4 regions of the Priestia sp. TRN 1309 genome follow, and region 2 is predicted to be linked to each of the others. Evidence: riboswitches for the same ligand, from Rfam matches in the RefSeq annotation. Region 2 holds a riboswitch; each other region holds the start of a gene.
What was found. A riboswitch is a leader RNA that binds a small molecule or an ion and turns the genes downstream of it on or off. The one in region 2 is predicted to bind cobalamin.
Positions count from the first base shown of each region.

Region 1: another riboswitch for cobalamin. It lies ahead of ACRPLQ_RS16865 (ABC transporter substrate-binding protein); the one in region 2 lies ahead of nikA (nickel ABC transporter substrate-binding protein).
Region 3: another riboswitch for cobalamin. It lies ahead of metE (5-methyltetrahydropteroyltriglutamate--homocysteine S-methyltransferase); the one in region 2 lies ahead of nikA (nickel ABC transporter substrate-binding protein).
Region 4: another riboswitch for cobalamin. It lies ahead of ACRPLQ_RS24435 (ribonucleoside-diphosphate reductase subunit alpha); the one in region 2 lies ahead of nikA (nickel ABC transporter substrate-binding protein).

Region 1 is NZ_JBOZGM010000004.1:120,153-124,702, forward strand. Features, by position in the region: gene cbiB (adenosylcobinamide-phosphate synthase CbiB) at 1-216, opposite strand, end outside; gene ACRPLQ_RS16860 (adenosylcobinamide amidohydrolase) at 221-829, opposite strand; gene ACRPLQ_RS16865 (ABC transporter substrate-binding protein) at 918-1,877, opposite strand; cobalamin riboswitch at 2,137-2,269, opposite strand; gene ACRPLQ_RS16870 (thioredoxin family protein) at 2,360-2,674, opposite strand; gene ACRPLQ_RS16875 (YpjP family protein) at 2,863-3,465, opposite strand; gene ACRPLQ_RS16880 (class I SAM-dependent methyltransferase) at 3,846-4,550, opposite strand, start outside.
Region 2 is NZ_JBOZGM010000008.1:32,514-37,063, reverse strand. Features, by position in the region: gene ACRPLQ_RS23840 (GNAT family N-acetyltransferase) at 1-287, opposite strand, end outside; gene nikA (nickel ABC transporter substrate-binding protein) at 357-1,898, opposite strand; cobalamin riboswitch at 2,043-2,233, opposite strand; gene ftsZ (cell division protein FtsZ) at 2,236-3,240, opposite strand; gene ACRPLQ_RS23825 (tautomerase family protein) at 3,600-3,989, opposite strand; gene ACRPLQ_RS23820 (hypothetical protein) at 4,157-4,315, opposite strand.
Region 3 is NZ_JBOZGM010000001.1:948,368-952,917, forward strand. Features, by position in the region: gene ACRPLQ_RS05010 (metallophosphoesterase family protein) at 57-932, shown strand; gene ACRPLQ_RS05015 (hypothetical protein) at 1,090-1,260, shown strand; gene ACRPLQ_RS05020 (hypothetical protein) at 1,519-1,770, shown strand; SAM riboswitch class I at 1,851-1,961, shown strand; cobalamin riboswitch at 2,041-2,229, shown strand; gene metE (5-methyltetrahydropteroyltriglutamate--homocysteine S-methyltransferase) at 2,380-4,550, shown strand, end outside.
Region 4 is NZ_JBOZGM010000009.1:16,730-21,279, forward strand. Features, by position in the region: gene ACRPLQ_RS24425 (o-succinylbenzoate--CoA ligase) at 1-182, shown strand, start outside; gene menC (o-succinylbenzoate synthase) at 186-1,289, shown strand; cobalamin riboswitch at 1,568-1,753, shown strand; gene ACRPLQ_RS24435 (ribonucleoside-diphosphate reductase subunit alpha) at 1,887-4,130, shown strand; gene ACRPLQ_RS24440 (ribonucleotide-diphosphate reductase subunit beta) at 4,147-4,550, shown strand, end outside.

The DNA.
Region 1 (4,550 bases), on a different contig from region 2:
AATAACTCCTGCGAGCACCACCATACTTATCACAAGAAGCAATCCTTTGAATCGTTTTCCTGCGCCTTTATTTAATCTGGAATCCATCCAATAAATCCACTTGCCAAACCAGCGAACGGGATGCGGCCAATTTTCTGGGTCACCTATGATTCGGTCAATGAGTAGAGCAATCGTCATGGCTGTCAGGTGTGCAATCATCGCTTGTGCAATACTCATTTCTTCACCTCTTTTCCTTAAGTGCCTGCTCTAAGCTTATTTTTACCAGCTTGGCTACCGCTTGACCTAAAGCGGTCATAGAGCCTGCATATTCATATAATGGTCCTTGCTGAGACGCTGCAACTGAGATACTGTCCGTAGATGTTCCCGTAGCAATCGTCTTTGTAGCTGGATCTATGACACCCAGCTGTGACAGCGTTTTTGTTTTGGCTTCTGTAGCGGCAATAAAAAGCTGTAAAAACGCCGCATCCGTTAGCGTGCCTTCCACGAAAAAAAACATATTAATTGTACCGGGAGAGGAATAGAAAGGGACAGCTTCGTCAGCTGTAATATCCACTGCGTTTCCTACTCCAGCCGTTATCACGGAAGCTACTCTTACTCCGTAGCCTTCATAACAGTAAACCGCTCTTTCTTTTAACCAAACCGCTGTCATCAACCCTACGATTTGCTCATGGCGCACATTTTCTTTCATCAAATATTGCTCATACTCTAAAGAAGGAGTATCTGAATAATAGTCTTTATGAACAAATCGATTGTAAAAGGTGTCCGTTTCCGTGATGCCTGTTCCTAAAACGCCTGAGCTGTATGTTTTATAAGAAGTCTCGGTTTTCATGATTAAAAGCTCAGGCCGTTCTTCAATTTTAAGATGTGAAAAGGGACCAATCCCCTTTTCGATTCGAACTGGAATATGGTCCCTCTTTTTATTTATTGTACACCTCAGGGTATACTGCTTTTGCTAAGTCCTCTAAGCCATCTACAATACGAGGTCCTAAGCGGTTGATTTTGTTTTGATCAACCTTTTCAATATTCCCCTCTTTTACAGCAGTCATGCTGCTCCAAGCGGGACGCTTCATAATCTCATTTTTGTCTGCATCATACGTTGCGACAATAACGTCAGGGTTTAACTTAACAACTTGCTCTTCAGAAAACTTAACCCAACCCTTTTCACTAGCCGCTACGTTATCAGCACCGATCATAGTAAGCATTTCGTTCATGAACGTACCTTTTCCTGTTGTATAAATCTCAGGAGCTCCCGATACCTCTATCCATACTTTTTTACGATCTTCTTTTGAAATCGTTTTTGCTTTTTTCTCAATTGAAGCTACTTTTTCTTTCATGTCTTTAATTGTTTGATTAGCTTCTTTTGTTTTACCCGTTAATTTACCAATTTGCGTAATAGAATCATAAACCGTATCAAACGTTGTTGAATCTTTTACAACAAATACCGGAATACCCGCACTTTCAATTTGTTTAAATACTTCATCTGAAACGCCCATACTTGAAGCGTGTGCCAGCACTAAATCAGGATTTAAAGCAATAACTTTTTCTGCATTAACGTTCATATCTCCCACCTGCGCTTTTTTCTTTACGCTTTTAGGATAATCATCGTTGCTTGTGACACCGACTAATTCTTTTTCAAGGCCAAGGGCATATACAATCTCCGTATTACTTGGCATTAATGAAACAATTTTCTTAGGCTGTTTTTTCAACGTAATTTCTTTATCACGCGCGTCTTTTACCTTCACTGGAAACGCAGCTTGTGACGTTTGTTCTGTATCTTGCTTCGTTTTTTTATCACTGTTGCTTTGGCTGCCTGCACCGCATGCAGCAAGTACGATGACTAACAGCGCAATAATGGAATACGAAAGCCATTTTTTCATCTAAATACTCCCCCTATATATTGTTCATTGTGAATACGAAACCTCCACGTTAAAGAAAAAGCAAATGATCATGCAAAAAGCAGCGCTATCCCGTTTTTTCCGCTTTGACTATGTATACTGCTCGGCAGCAGCTTCAAAATAAAAAAGCTTTACTTTCAATTGAAAGCAAAGCAGGTAACGTCAAGATAAGCAGGAAAAGAATCCGTTCACTATACTTGATATGTATGTTCATTACCCTGCTTCACCCTTCCTCGAAGGTTTCACAGCTAACAATAAGGCAGGTCTCCTGACTTACGCACAAAGCGCTTACAGTGGCGGGACCGCGCTGGTTTTTCACCAGACTTCCCTTTTCACTCAATCTTTAAATTGAGACCTTATTGCTTTACGATTATTCACTTGTCCTAGTATACCCCACTCATCGAAAAATGGAAATAGCCATTCTCACAAAAAAAGCTGCGAGAATGCTCTCGCAGCTTAGGGAATTAAAGAGTTGCTAAAAATTCACGGACCGCTTCAGGCGTTTTAGCATTTGCACTGTGCAGGTGCGCAATTTTTTCACCGTTTTTATATACAAGAAGAGAAGGAATACCCATTACATTGTTTTCAGCAGAAAGTTCTTCAAACTCATCCTTGTCAATTTTAAACCATGCTTTATCTGTATTTTCGTCAACGATTTCATCAATAAACATATCCAAACGTTTGCAATCAGGACACCACGTTGTCGTAAAAATCCCAACGCTTAGTGTTTCATTCTTAATTTGTTCGCGAAATTGTTTTTCTTCCGTAAATTGTTTCATTGTGTTACCTCCAGCGTCTATTCGTTCCTTCCTACAATTCTATAGTAAGAAGTCTGACTTCATTATAAACGATTTTTTTATCGTTGTGCTAATGTTTCAGCTTATTTAGACCATAACGGTTTTAGACGTAAAAAAATGCTAGCTTAAAAAAGCTAACATTTCGAAATTGTAGAATGTTGTGTCTATTATCAGCTGAACCACTTAGGCGGCATGTTTCGGTTCCAATAAATTTTCCCTAAATCATAATGCTTTTGAAAATTATCTGCGGCCGCATGATAGTGAAAATTAAACCAGTATCCATCTTTTGGAGGATTTTCACGCCGTACATGAAACCGTATTAAGTCCTGACCGGTTTCCCGGTCATATACATGGAAAATCTTTTCACCGTAGCCAGCAGCAGGGTGCTCGCTTATCTCGAGATTCTGAATTGACTGTTCACGTTCAGTGCCAATGTCGGTCAGCACTTCTTCAATTTTAGGTAACACTGCTTGACGAAATTCATCTTCAATGACAGGACCAATTTTTGTTCCGAATTTTTCCACTGACTGTTTTTCAGCTGATTCCATTGCATACGTAACAAATGATGAAACGTCTTCATATTTTGGTTCTTCATATGGCAAATGAATATCTTCTATAACAGCTGTGACAGGAGTTGTTTCTCTTACATACCCTGCTTTATGTTGCTTGTCCGCTTTTGCATCATCAACGTATAAATATTCTGGTGGAGTGACAAGCCCAAATGTAAATACTGTAATAAATACAATTAGCATTCTTTTTATCCATCTAGGCATTCGTATCTTTCCTTTCTCATCTTTCCCCATATGGTCTTTTCATATTGTAAAATTCATTATCATAACTCACTAGGTATTGTAACATACTTATTAATTTTTTACCTATATTTGCTTATTCATTTATTCTGTCTACGGGCATTTGACGACTTTTCAGTTACCACCTTCCTTCTTCTGTTTGAGGTTGTCACACCGAGCGGAAACCTATACAAGATATTCCTTTTTTGCTGGATGCTCAAACACAAAAGTATTTTTATGTTCAAAAATATATCATACTTTTATGAACTTTAGATGAAATTCATAAAAAAAACTTCCAAAACTTTTTAATTCCTAAAAGGTTTTGGAAGTCTTTTCAATGAGCGTAATTAATTTTACTTTTTTGGTTATTTTTGTATATCAATTGTCCCGTAATGAAATTTTGATGTTTTTCGTTTTTGCACAGTAAATCCATGCTCTTTAAAACGACTGCTTTTCCAATGATCTTTTAGCACGACCTTTTGTTTGGCTACTCTTTTTGCTTCTTGTATAGCCATTGGCGTCAGCGTGGTATACAGTGCTATTGCTTTAATACCGTTAATTCCATTCGATTCCTCAATTTGTTCTTGAAACATAGGATCAAAGTAGACAACATCAAAAGAATTATCTTCACAACACGCCAAAAACGATTCAAAATTTTGATGAACCACGTTTATACGCTTCATTGCATCATTCAACTCTTGTACGTCACTTTCCCAATTTAAAAGTCCTTGTTTGACTAAATAAGCTACATAGCGGTTGCCTTCTAGTCCGACAACTTTCCCACTTTTCCCTACCGCTGCGCTCGCCATCATACTATCCGATGCAAGACCAAGTGTACAGTCAAGCACGCTCATTCCTTTTTCTAAACCAGCAGCTTCAATAAACGGATCACGTTCTCCCCGCAGCCATCTCTTCACTCTAAACATAGCGGAGTTTGGATGAAAAAAAATAGGTTCCTCTTCATTTTGGACGTGCAACTCTACTCTATTTTTACCGACAACCAGCACGTCTGCAGCTTCAAGATTTTGAAGATCTGCAACAGATTTCTTCTCTCTTGTTACAAAAGGTAT
Region 2 (4,550 bases):
ACCTCAGCTGCAGTTCTATGTTCATATCGCTCTTTTAATGCATGAAACCGTCCATCGTAAGCGTATAAACCAATGGTTCCAATTACTTGTTGATTTTCCGTAACAGCTGCAAAAAAAGCAGCGTCTTTCGCTTGAACGTAATGTTCATTAAAATGAAGCAAATCCACAGGAAGCTGATTTTTTTCCAGCATAGGAAATAGCTCATTCCGCATATTCATGACAAACTGAATCACTTCAGCATCCTTTTCTTTTACTTCTTTAATTTGATACATTTGTACTTCTTGCACGTTTACTGTCACATCCTTTTAACGATCATTGTATACTTTTTCTTTTCTCTGCTTATGCTGCAATGTTAACTACGGCGTTACGTCTAAATGCTGAGTCAGCATATAATACTCGCTTGGATTTGTTGTCCAGTTTTTCACTTTTTGATTATAAGCAACAACAATGTTTGGATGTACAATCGATGACGTCAGCATTTTTCTATTAATCAAAGCGGTTGCTTGTTTGGCTAACTGATCTCGTTTTGCGTCATCTACTGTTGAATTTAACTGTTCTATCATTTTTGTTAGCGTATCATCATTAATCCGGCTGGCATTTAAACCACCGCCGGGCAAATAGTTCGTACTTAAATAATAGCTGGCATCTCCTCTAGGTGCTGTGATAAGGCTGTACAATGCTAAATCCCAATCATCTTTTGCCATTACATATTCATCGCTATCTTCAACTAGGTGAATCTTAATAGTAATTCCTAACTCTTTGGCATTAGACTGTATAAGCTGAGCAATTAAAGGCAGTTCTGGCAAAGAACTATATGTGACAAGAGAGAGCGATAGTGGCTTTCCATTTTTGATTGCTTTGTCATTTTTGATTTGATAGCCTGCTTTCTCTAAATATTTTTTAGCAGATGTCATACCTCTTTGCTCATTAGCAGTACTATCAGCAAAAGGTAATTGGGGTAAAAATGGACCTCGAGCCGCTGCCGCTTGATTGTTCATGATGCTGCTAACAATTTCTTTTCGGTTCAATAAGGTATCGATAGCTTTTCTTACATTTTCGTCTTTTAATGCGTCATTAGTTTGATTGTAAAGCAATAAATGGGTGCGCACACTAGGTACTCCACTTACTTTAAAAGACGGATCTGTTTGTAAAGTGCCCAAGCTTTCTAAAGGCGGGCGATAAATAATATCGGCTGTTCCAGATTGAAGAGCAGCAACTCGCGCATTAGCATCTTCGTTAAATCCAAAGATCGCACTTTTCAATTTCACTTTTCCACCCCAATAATTTTCATATCTTTCTAATTTTACTTGATTTCCTTGATCAAAAGACAAGACGCGAAATGGACCCGTACCAATGGGCTTCTTAGCTATATTAGAAGCATCAACATCTATAATAGCTGTATTTGGATGCACTAATTCAGAAGGAAATTTAGGCATTGTTTCTTTTAATGTAATTGTCAGCGCATGACTGTTCGCTTTCATTTCTTTAATATTTAAAGCGTTTTTCATCGCATAACTTTGGTCTATCGTTCTTTGAAGAGAAGACTTAACGGCATTTGCATTCAGCGCTTTTCCATTTTGAAACGTGATGTTCTTTCTTATCATAAATGTCCATGTAAGGCCGTTATCTTTCGTTTCCCACTTTTCAGCAAGCCAAGGCTTTATTTTTAAATCGTCGTTGATTTTAACAAGCGTCTCCCCTACTCCCCCACGAACTGCTGTATAATTATCGTCCGTATGAGGATCAAGCGTTGCAGATGTAAAATTAAATAAAAACGTCACACTTTTATCCGTTTTCTTTCTTTCTTTTATACTTACGCTCTCTTCATTAGGAGCGCAAGCAGTGAGGCAAAGTAACACGAGAAATATCATAGATACAAGTTTTTTATTATTTATCATTCATTTTTCCACCTTCTATTTTAATACACAAAAAAAAGCACTTCTAAAAAGAAGTGCTTGCCTTCACAACAAATTCAGATAAACGTATCCCTTGTTTATCGTATTTTTGATTCTGCCAAAACACCTCCCTATCCTCGTAGGTTATTGTGTGCTGCGATTTATGGCAGGTCTCCTGGCTTCAAGTCATTGCCTTATACCGCCTTCCCGTCTCTAAATAGACAGTGGCTTTTTGACATAAGGCTCCTTGTTACAGTGGCGGGACCGCTCCGGATTTTCACCGGATTCCCTTTTAAGGCAATTGAAAAACAATTGCCACCATAAAAGCTGGTTATTTAATTTAGTAGCGTGCTCTTGAAACTCTAGAAGTGGAAGCTGATGGTGAAATATCTTCATCATCAAATCCAGTGGCAATAACGGTTACCATCATTTCGTCCTTTAAATCTTCATTAATCACAGATCCAAAAATCATATTTAAGTCCTGATCAGAAGCGGACGTGACAATATCTGCTGCTTCCTGTACTTCGTAAAGACTCAGGCTGCTGCCGCTCGTAATGTTCAGCAGCACGCCTCTTGCTCCATCAATCGATGCATCTAGCAGCGGACTAGAAATCGCTTTTTTCGCTGCTTCAATTGCTCGATCTGATCCCGAAGCTCGTCCGATACCCATAAGCGCAAATCCTTGATTAGACATAATTGTTTTTACATCAGCAAAGTCAAGGTTAATCAGCCCCGGAACAGCGATTAAATCTGAAATACCTTGAATACCTTGGCGAAGAACATTATCTGCTTCACGGAATGCTTCAAGCATAGGTGTCTTTTTATCAACGATTTCAAGCAAGCGGTCGTTTGGAATGACAATAAGGGTATCTACCGATTCATTCATCGCAGTAATACCGCCTACTGCTTGCTTGGTACGTTTATTTCCTTCAAACTTGAAAGGGCGAGTAACTACTCCAATTGTTAAAGCATTTAGTTCACGGGCAATTTGGGCAATAACCGGAGCTGCTCCAGTACCAGTGCCTCCCCCCATGCCAGCTGTTACGAATACCATATCTGCGCCTTGCAGTACTTCTTGAATTTGCTCTCTGCTTTCTTCTGCAGCTTCTCTTCCTACTTCTGGATTAGCTCCTGCACCTAATCCTCGCGTTAATGCCGCACCAATCTGCATTTTCACATCTGCTTTAGATAAATTAAGCGCCTGAGCATCCGTATTAACGGCGATAAATTCTACCCCTTGTACACCATGTTCAATCATACGGTTAACGGTGTTATTTCCTCCACCGCCGACTCCAATTACTTTAATTCGCACTAATGGCGATACATCTGCATCAAATCCAAACATTCTAAGTTCCTCCTCAATGATCAAAATTACTTTCTCTTATTATCCGAAAAAACACGTGAAGAACCTTTTACTCCTATGTTTAACGCGTAACTGTTCTTTTGTTTTACAGATTTTATACATTTCTCTTTTAACCTTTAAATCTTTACATCTTTATGTAAAATTATTGTTGTTCTGAAGTTAGTACGCCGAACTCTTTTTTGGTTTTCCCACTCAAAACGGCATATAAGCTTATTGTATCATTCATTTGACAGATGTCTGTATTTAATTTTGAGTAAGATGTGACTAAGAGAATAATATTTTTATAGACAAAATGAGAAAAAGCCCTTAGAAATAAGGGCTTCTCTAGATAATAAACCATTTTATAATTTCCCAGTTAAGAATTGAGCTTCTCCCATACCAAAGCTCCAGTCAGCATTACCGTTTTCAACAATTGAAATCATAATGTCGCTTGGCTGAATTCCGCAGCTTTCTCCCAGCTCTTTTACAATTAATTTGTAAAGAGCTTGTTTTTGCTCTTCTGTTCGCTGTTTGCTCGTCACACTTATAATAACCAAATCCTTGCTTCTCTCAAAGCCAAGACCTGTATCTTCAATAATCATTTCATGAGCAGGATGCTGATGTACAATTTGATAACGATCGCGTTCTGGGACGCCAAAGGCTTCTAGCATCGCTCGATGAGTAGCGTCTAGTAATGCTTTTAACTCTTTTTCGTCTCTTCCTTCTATTACATCAAATCTAAGTAATGGCATACTAAGTAACCTCCAGCTTTTTGTCTAATGTATTATTGCTTTATCATATCACAACTATCATTTGTAAAAAAAAGATATGCTATTCACAATGTGCTCTCTAGTGAAAGAGACCTCAAACTCTTCAATAAAAGCTGAACCTAATAAAAAGAAATGAGCAGCATAACGACTCATTTCATTAGTACAAAAATATTTATAATAAGAGCTAAAATACATGCAGATACAATGGCAATGAGTACGTTCATCACAAGGTTTTGCGAGGATGTTTTAGCTTGTTTTTTCATATCAGCCCGACTCATCTGTTGCTTTTCATGATCACTTTTAGACATCACGTAGCCTCTCCTATTCATCAAAATGTCAGCAGTGTATAAATGATTTTTGAGAAACCTTGATCCAGTTCTTTTGTATAAACAGCAGCACATGCAGGTTATCATCAGTTATTTTAGCATGTTTTGTCAAATAAGTGGACTATGTAGCGCTTCAATTTAGTATTCACAGCCAAATATATTTAAATTCGTTGCTTTTCTCTTCTTTTCTCGCTATTGTTTGAGAAGAAGGATAATT
Region 3 (4,550 bases), on a different contig from region 2:
GTAAGCATGTTTACTTTTAACTAAATTTATTTAGTAATAGGGGGATTAACTAGTTGATGAATTTGACGCTTCATGAACGTTCTGAAAAGTTATTAAAGCAAAGAATTAAACAATTAAATCCGAGAGATCCATTCAACTTTGTTTTTATGGGCGACAGTAGAGGTGACGGACCAAACGATAATTGTTACACGATGAGCGGTGAATTTGAGCTTGTGTTAAAAAAGGCGGTGGAATTGAATCCGCTGTTTATTATTCATGGGGGAGACACCGTGTATACAGGAGAAAAGAGGTATTTGGAGCACTTTGTTAAAGTTGTCGAAAAAATAGCACCAAACATTCCCGTGTTTGTATGCGTAGGGAATCATGATGAATTAAACCTTGAAGAAAGCAACCTCGAAAACTTCAGAGCCACTATCGGAAAAGTGCACTGGGTCATTGATATTCCTGTCTTTAACTTCCGGTGCATCGCATTAAATAATATCATCAGTCCCAAGAATAAAATATATGGATTTACAGATAGAGAGCTGAATTATTTAGAGCAGCAGCTAGAGGATGCTCCTCGTAATACCGTTGTAGCCATGCATGCGCAGCCAAATATTGGCCGGTGGTCAGACCTGGGAGGTTTTCCTGTAACGACTCCTCAAAGTCAAGAATTTTTTGATTTAATTCAAGAACATCGCGTGAAAAAAGTGTTAGTCAGCCACGTGCATGCGTATGACGAGCAGTTTATTAGAAAAAACAGAAACGGGTCGTTTACGCTTGGAAGAGGTACTGATTTTGTATTATCAGGAGGCGCGGGTGCACCCCTTGATTTTGAACCGCCTTTAATTTTAAATAATTATAATTTTACGGAGTTTTTTGTTAGCCGGTACGACATTTTAGGACCTCTTCTTTGGAAGGATTTTGGACGACCTCGAAGAAGTTGTTTGTAAAAACAAGAAAGTAGAAAGCTAGGTTCAAAAAAAAGAGGCTGGGAAAAAAGGGTTTTAGGCGAAATGAAAAATGAACCACTAATCAAGCATCTTGATTAGTGGTTCATTTTTTTATTAGGGTAAACGTAGATTTCATGTGTATAGGTCTTTCTAGCAGGTGATTGGAGCACAAGACGAAGACTCCTGCGGGAAAAGCGGAACACGTGAGACCCCACAGGAGCTTATGCGACGAGGAGGCTCAGTGACCGCCCGCGGAAAGCGAAGTCTTGTACGGAAATCAACTGCGGTGTCACAAGCGATTCAGCTCATGTATCCCATTTGCCTTTAGATTGGATTCACTTGGTTATGTCTCAACCTCTTTTGGAAAACCGTACGAAACCTTGTAGCAGAAGGCCCAGTCAAGCGTTATAATAGATAGTGAATGATGATATATTCTCTATATTTGTCATATATTTGTATTACATATGTAATTGAAGAAAAATATTCACTTGATATACTGTTTAATGACTTAACTTTATCTTAACATTCACAGTGAAATGCGTGTTTATAGAGGCTTAAAACATACACAGCAAATGGAGGAGCTATCATGGCAAACGAAAAGATGCAAGAAGGACTCAATCGTTTTATTAAGGAAGATTTAAATGACCTTTTAGGTAGACTGTTCCCCCTAATGGACCGAGAATGTGCGGAAGAAAAGAGAATGCTTATCGAAACGGCGGTAGAGTACATCTATTCTTCAGGGTATCATCAAGGAGCAAAAGACTTGATCGAAACACATCGAAAAGATGATTACAAATTATTAAGGCAAAAATTAGCGTCAACGCCTCCTGAAAACTAATTTTTTTGAAATTTCTTTTGACAACATAAATGTAAGGTGTTAAGATGACTCTACATTCAAAATATTATAAACAATTAAAACTCTTATTGAGAGAGGCGGAGGGACTGGCCCTGTGAAGCCCGGCAACCATTTAACAATCTTGTTAAAAAGGTGCTACATCCTGCAAAGCGTACAGCTTTGAAAAATAAGAGAGGATTTCATAGATACTATGCCTCTCTATTCATGATAGAGAGGCTTTTTATTTTATGTGAATATGTTTTGAATGAACAATTTCATAGAAATGCATCAGGTGCTGTGTAACGAATGTACGCAGCTTAAAAGGGAAGACCGGTGAAAAGCCGGCGCGGTCCCGCCACTGTAATGGGGAGCAACTTATTAACCACTGTTTCATGTTGAAATGGGAAGGGATAGGAAGCGATGAACCTAAGTCAGGAGACCTGCCTGTTGTATGCACTTAAGCTCTACGGGATATAGAGAGGAGTGAGGAATACGTGTTGAGAAAAACAGGCTATCTCAACTTTAGTTAAGTATGCGTATCATCTCTCTTTTCATTTCGAAAAGGGAGATTTTTTAGTTTAGCGATAAAAAAATATATAGGGAGTGGAAAAAATGAGCAGTGTAAAAAGTTCAAATGTAGGTTATCCAAGAATTGGTGAAAAACGAGAATGGAAAAAAGCGCTTGAGCAGTTTTGGGCAGGAAAGCTAGAGAAAGATATCTTTCTTCAGGAAATTGAAGCTCTTCGTCTTGGGCATCTGAAAAAACAGCGTGACGCAGGAATTGAATTAATTCCAGTCGGCGATTTTAGCTTATACGATCACGTGTTAGATACAGCCGCTATGTTTGGTTTGGTGCCAAAGCGCTTTGAATATAGCGGAGGCCCGGTATCCCTTGAAACGTATTTTGACATCGCCCGAGGAACAAAAGGTGCGGTAGCCTCTACGATGACAAAATGGTTTAACACAAATTATCACTACATTGTACCCGAGCTTGAGGAATGTACGCCAGCACTTGTAGAAAATCGCCCGCTTCAATTTTACAAAGAAGCAAAACAAAAGCTGAATATCAAAGGCAAACCCGTTATTTTAGGTCCAGTAACATTTGTGAAGCTGTCAAAAGGATATAAAAAAAGTGAGTTTAAAAAAGTAGTTGAACAATTTGTTCCTCTTTATGCAACAATCTTAGCGGAGCTGCAGGCAGAAGGCGTGGAGTGGGTACAAATAGATGAGCCGGTTTTAGCTACAACGCTATCAAAAGAAGACCTGGCACTGTATAAAGAAGTCTATGAAGCTTTGAAAAAAGCGGCACCGAATGTAAAAGTCATTTTGCAGACGTATTTTGACAGCGTAGATTACTATAAAGAAGTAGTTGCTCTTCCTGTTCACGGAATTGGATTGGATTTTGTACATGACCGAGGCGAAAATCTCACGGCGCTTAATAAATATGGGTTTCCAACTGATAAAGTGCTGGCAGCAGGAGTGATTGACGGACGAAACATTTGGCGTGAAAACTTGGACGAACAGCTTTTAACAATCAGTGAAATTGAAGAAGCCGTATCAAAAGACCGTTTGATTCTGCAGCCTTCATCAAGTTTATTACATGTTCCTGTCACGGTGAAAAGCGAAAAAACCATTGAGCCAATTCTAAAAAACGCGCTGTCTTTTGCAGATGAAAAGCTAAAGGAAATCACGCTTTTAACAAAAGCGGTGCAGCAAGGAAAAGAAGCAATAGAAAAAGAAATAAGTGAAAGTAAACAGGCGATTCAAGCATTAAATGGATCATCTTTTCGAAACCATCAAGACGTGCAAAAAGAGCTGAAGCAGCTGCACAGCTATAAAGCACAGCGCCAAGCGTCGTTTGACGTACGTCAACGCGTTCAGCAAGAAGCGTTTCAACTGCCGCTTCTTCCAACGACAACAATTGGAAGCTTTCCGCAAACAAAAGAAGTGCGAAAAGAGCGTCTGAAGTGGCGTAAAGGAGAGTTAAGCGATGAAGCATATGAAGCGTACATTAACGCTGAAATCAAAAAATGGATTGAAATTCAAGAAGACATCGGCTTAGATGTCCTTGTGCACGGAGAGTTTGAGCGCACGGACATGGTTGAATACTTCGGTGAAAAATTAGGAGGTTTTCAGTTTACGAAGTTTGGCTGGGTGCAATCATACGGTTCTCGCTGCGTGAAGCCGCCGCTTATTTACGGAGATGTCTCGTACGAGCAGGCGATGACGATCAAAGAAACGGTCTACGCACAGTCTCTAACCAATAAGCCTGTTAAAGGAATGCTGACGGGGCCGATTACGATTTTAAACTGGTCATTTGTGCGTGATGATATCCCGCGCTACGACGTGGCAAATCAAATTGCGCTTGCTCTTAGAAAAGAAGTGGAAGCACTTGAAAGTCAGGGCATCTCAATGATTCAAGTAGATGAACCGGCGCTGCGTGAAGGACTGCCGTTAAAACGAGAAAACTGGGAAAGCTACTTGAACGCCGCGGTGTACGCGTTCAAATTAGCCACAGTATCGGTGCAAAACGAGACGCAAATTCACACGCATATGTGCTATTCGGAATTCGAAGAGATTATTGATGCGATCAAAGCGCTTGATGCCGACGTGATTTCCATTGAAACGTCCAAAAGCCATGGTGAATTAATTTATGCGTTTGAAAAACATACGTATAACCAGGGAATTGGACTTGGCGTATATGATATCCACAGCCCGCGCGTACCGAAGCTTGAAGAGCTGACACGAAACATTGACCGCGCTCTAAAAGTGCTTGATCCTGC
Region 4 (4,550 bases), on a different contig from region 2:
CTGCAGCATGCATTGTTATAAACGAAGACGTTTCAGATGAAGAGTTATCTTTACACATTCAACAATTTTTAGCAAAGTACAAACTTCCAAAGTATTTCGTTCGAGTAGAGGAGCTGCCGCGAACGGCCTCTAATAAAATCATACGCCGGAAGCTATCATCGTTCATACAGAAAGGAATTTAATCGATGATTATCAAAAAAGTACATCTTTATAAAATTGACATGAAGCTTCTTTCTCCTTTTTCAACAAGCTATGGTACGGTCCAGGATCGAGAATTGATTTTGCTTGAAGTAGAAGATGAAAAAGGATTTACAGGATGGGGAGAAGTCGTTGCTTTTTCATCTCCTTGGTATACGGAAGAAACGATTCAGACATGTTTTCATATGTTAGACGATTTTTTAATTCCTTCGCTTCTTCACCAGCAGCTTCAAAAACCAGAGGATGTTCAAAAGTTATTCAAACCTCTAAAGCGGAACAACATGGCTAAAGCAGCTTTGGACTGTGCTGTATGGGATTTGTATGCAAAGCGCCAAAATAAGCCCTTAGCTGAAGTAATTGGCGGAATAAGGCCTGCTGTAGAAGCTGGAGTGGTAGTTGGCTTAAATGATATTTCCATCATGAAAGAACAAATAAAGACTTATATGAAAGATGGTTATAAGCGCTTTAAAGTGAAAATTAAGCCAGGCGCTGACTATGAGCTACTGAAACAAATTCGAGATGAATTTCCAAGCATTCCTCTTATGGCTGATGCCAATTCAGCCTATACGTTAAGCGATAGTGATTCATTGAAAAAACTAGATGAATTGAATTTAATGATGATCGAACAGCCGTTAAGTTCGGATGATATCCTTGATCATCGATTATTACAAAAGCAAATGAAGACGCCGATTTGCTTAGATGAAAGTATTGTGAGCTATGAAGATGCACGTCATGCAATCGAACAAAAAAGCTGCAAGATTATCAATGTGAAAATCGGTCGAGTTGGCGGAATGTCTGTAGCAAAAAAAATTCATGATTTATGCGCCCTACATGGTGTAAGGCTTTGGGTTGGCGGAATGTTAGAAGCCGGGATTTCACGAGCTCATAACATCGCCCTTGCCACACTGCCTTCTTTCACGATACCAGGTGACATTTCTGCGTCGTCTCGCTATTGGGAAAAAGATATTATTAAGCCCGAAGTAGAGGTAGAAGCCGGAGTAATAAAGGTGAAGGAAAAACCGGGGATCGGATACGATATTGATAAAAAGTTTATCAAAACAATCACAGCATTTGAAAAAGAATACAAATAATTAAAAACCGTTTTTTATGAAAAACGGTTTTTTTATTGATGTTGGCAATGTTTAGTAGAAAAATAGGACAAATTTTTTAAAAAGAGCACATTGTTCCATCAAGCGTGTCAAAACATGTTATGATGGAGTAGTTTGATGAAAAAAGTCGAAGGATTTTATCGTAAAAAACAAAATTATTTTTGAAAATAGGTTGATAGTTTTCTAAGTTGTCCTATATAATGTGTTTATAACATAACACAATATGTTGTTTGTTAAACAATAATAAAATACTATATTTTGTGTTTTCCAGTGAAAAAGGTGTCTGATAAAAAGACTTAAAAGGGAATTTGGTGAAAATCCAAAGCTGTCCCCGCAACTGTGAATGCTGATGAAATAAGGAGATCCACTGTGAGTAAACATCATGGGAAGGCCTTAAAGTAAAAAGAAGCATAAGTCAGGAGACCTGCCTTTTTTATGTCGTTTTATCTTCTTCGGGAGGTGAGAGGGTAGAGCGAGGATTGAGAAAAGACTTAGTGTCTTCTTCTATCTTCGTTCTATTCGCTCACCGAGGTACGGTGAGCGATTTTTTATTTTGAAGTGAAGAGAGGAGCCATATTTATGGTGAATACATTAAAGCCTACAATTCTACATGAATTAACTGCATATATTGAACGTTTAAAAAAAGAATTTACGCAACTTGATTTTTCTTTGTATGAGGAAAAGGTTATTCAAACTGTTACAGTAAAGGAAAATATGACGGACGAAAAGGTTGCAAACGTACTAATTTTGGCAGCCCTAGAGCGTATTTCAATGGAAGAACCAGATTGGACGTACGTGGCGGCAGACGTCTACTTAAACGAACTATATCGAAAAGCAGCGGACAACCGAGGTTATGATAAAAAAGAGAAGTACGGTTCGTTTTATCAGCTTATTCAAGAACTAACAAAAATCGGCATTTATAATAAACAGCTATTAAAAACATATACAGAAGAAGAAATTAATGAAATTGCTTCAGTCATTATTCCTGAACGCGATCGTTTATTTACATACATTGGATTGCTGACATTAGCAGATCGCTATTTAGCGACATCACATGATAAGCGTGTATACGAATTACCGCAAGAACGTTTTCTTATCATTGCTATGACGCTGATGTCTCAAGAAAAGAAAGAAAATCGAACAGCATTAGTAAAAGAAGCGTACTGGGCGCTTTCTAGTCTATATATGACGGTTGCCACACCAACACTCTCAAACGCAGGAAAGAGCTACGGACAGCTATCTAGCTGCTTTATTGATACGATTGATGACAGCTTACGCGGTATTTATGATAGCAATACAGATTTGGCCACGCTTAGTAAAAATGGAGGCGGAATTGGTGTCTACCTCGGTCATATTAGAAGCCGAGGAAGTGATATAAAAGGTTTTAAAGGCGTATCATCAGGAACAATTCCATGGATGAAACAGCTAAATAATACGGCTGTAAGTGTCGATCAGCTAGGTCAACGACAAGGAGCTATTGCCGTATATTTAGACGTTTGGCATAAAGACATTTTTTCATTCTTAGACGCGCGTTTGAACAATGGTGATGAACGCCAGCGCACGCATGATTTATTCACTGGCGTATGTTTGCCAGATTTGTTTATGGAAAAAGTAGAAGCACGTGAAGACTGGCACTTATTCGATCCTCACGAAGTTCGTACGCTGATGGGCTACTCGTTAGAAGATTTTTATGATGAAGAAGAAGGCAGCGGTTCGTTCCGCACTCGTTACGCTGAGTGTGTAAACAATGAACAGCTTTCAAGAGAAACAGTGCCTGCTATTGAGATCTTCAAGCGCATTATGCTTTCGCAGCTTGAAACCGGAACTCCTTATATGTTCTATCGTGATACGGTTAACCGAGCTAATCAAAACCGACACGCGGGCATGATTTACTGCAGTAACTTATGTACAGAAATCACGCAAAACCAAAGTACAACGGTCGTAACAGAGGAAATTACGGAAGACGGAAAAATTATTATTACAAAGAATCCGGGCGATTTTGTTGTATGTAATCTTTCTTCTATTAACTTAGCGAGAGCCGTAACTGAAGATGTACTTGAACGTTTAATTCCAATTCAAGTACGCATGCTTGATAATGTTATTGAGTTAAATGATTTGCCGGTACTTCAAGCAAAGCTAACGAATCAAAAGTACCGCGCAGTAGGGCTTGGCACATTTGGCTGGAACCATTTGCTTGCCTTAAAGAAAATAGCATGGGAGACAGATGAAGCGGTAGCATATTGCGATGAATTGTATGAACAAATTTCTTACTTAACCGTGCAGGCAAGCATGAACTTAGCTAAAGAAAAAGGCGCATATCCATTATTTAAAGGCTCAGATTTTGAGTCAGGCGCTTATTTTGAAACACGTGAATACACGAGCGAAGCGTGGAGTGAACTGCGTAGCGAAGTTCAAAGCAATGGGATAAGAAATGGATATTTAATGGCTGTAGCACCTAATTCATCAACATCTATTATCGCGGGTTCTACGGCAAGTATTGATCCGATTTTCCGTAAGTTTTATTCAGAGGAAAAGAAAAACTATAAAATCCCAGTGACGGCACCAGATTTATCGCCAGCAACAAACTGGTATTATAAGTCCGTTTATTTAATTGATCAGCACTGGAGCATTAAGCAAAACGCCAAGCGCCAGCGTCATATTGATCAATCTATTTCATTCAATTTATATGTACAAAATGATATCCGAGCAAAAGAGCTGCTGGATCTTCATATGACGGCATGGAAAGAAAAATTAAAAACGACCTATTACGTACGTTCAACATCAAGTGAAGTCATTGAAGAATGTGAAAGCTGTCATAGTTAAAAGGAGTGAATAATTGATGACAAGCATGTTAAAACGAGAATTAATGAACGAAACAGCTCCGAACCGTTCGACAGGAATCATCAACGGCAAGAGCTCCAATATTCTAAACTGGGATGACGTCCGATTTTCATGGGCGTTCCCTAAATACAAGCGTATGCTAGCTAATTTCTGGACGCCGTTTGAAATTAATATGGGGCAAGATATTAAACAGTTCCCTCAGTTAACCGCTGACGAACAAGAGAGCTTTCTAAAAATTATTGGCCTGCTGGCGCTACTGGACAGTATTCAATCAGATTATGCTAGCAAAGTAGCTGACTATGTAACCGATTCTTCGATTAACGCTCTAATGATTATTTTAGCGCAGCAAGAAGTGGTTCATAATCATTCGTATTCATATGTTTTATCAAGTCTTGTACCAAA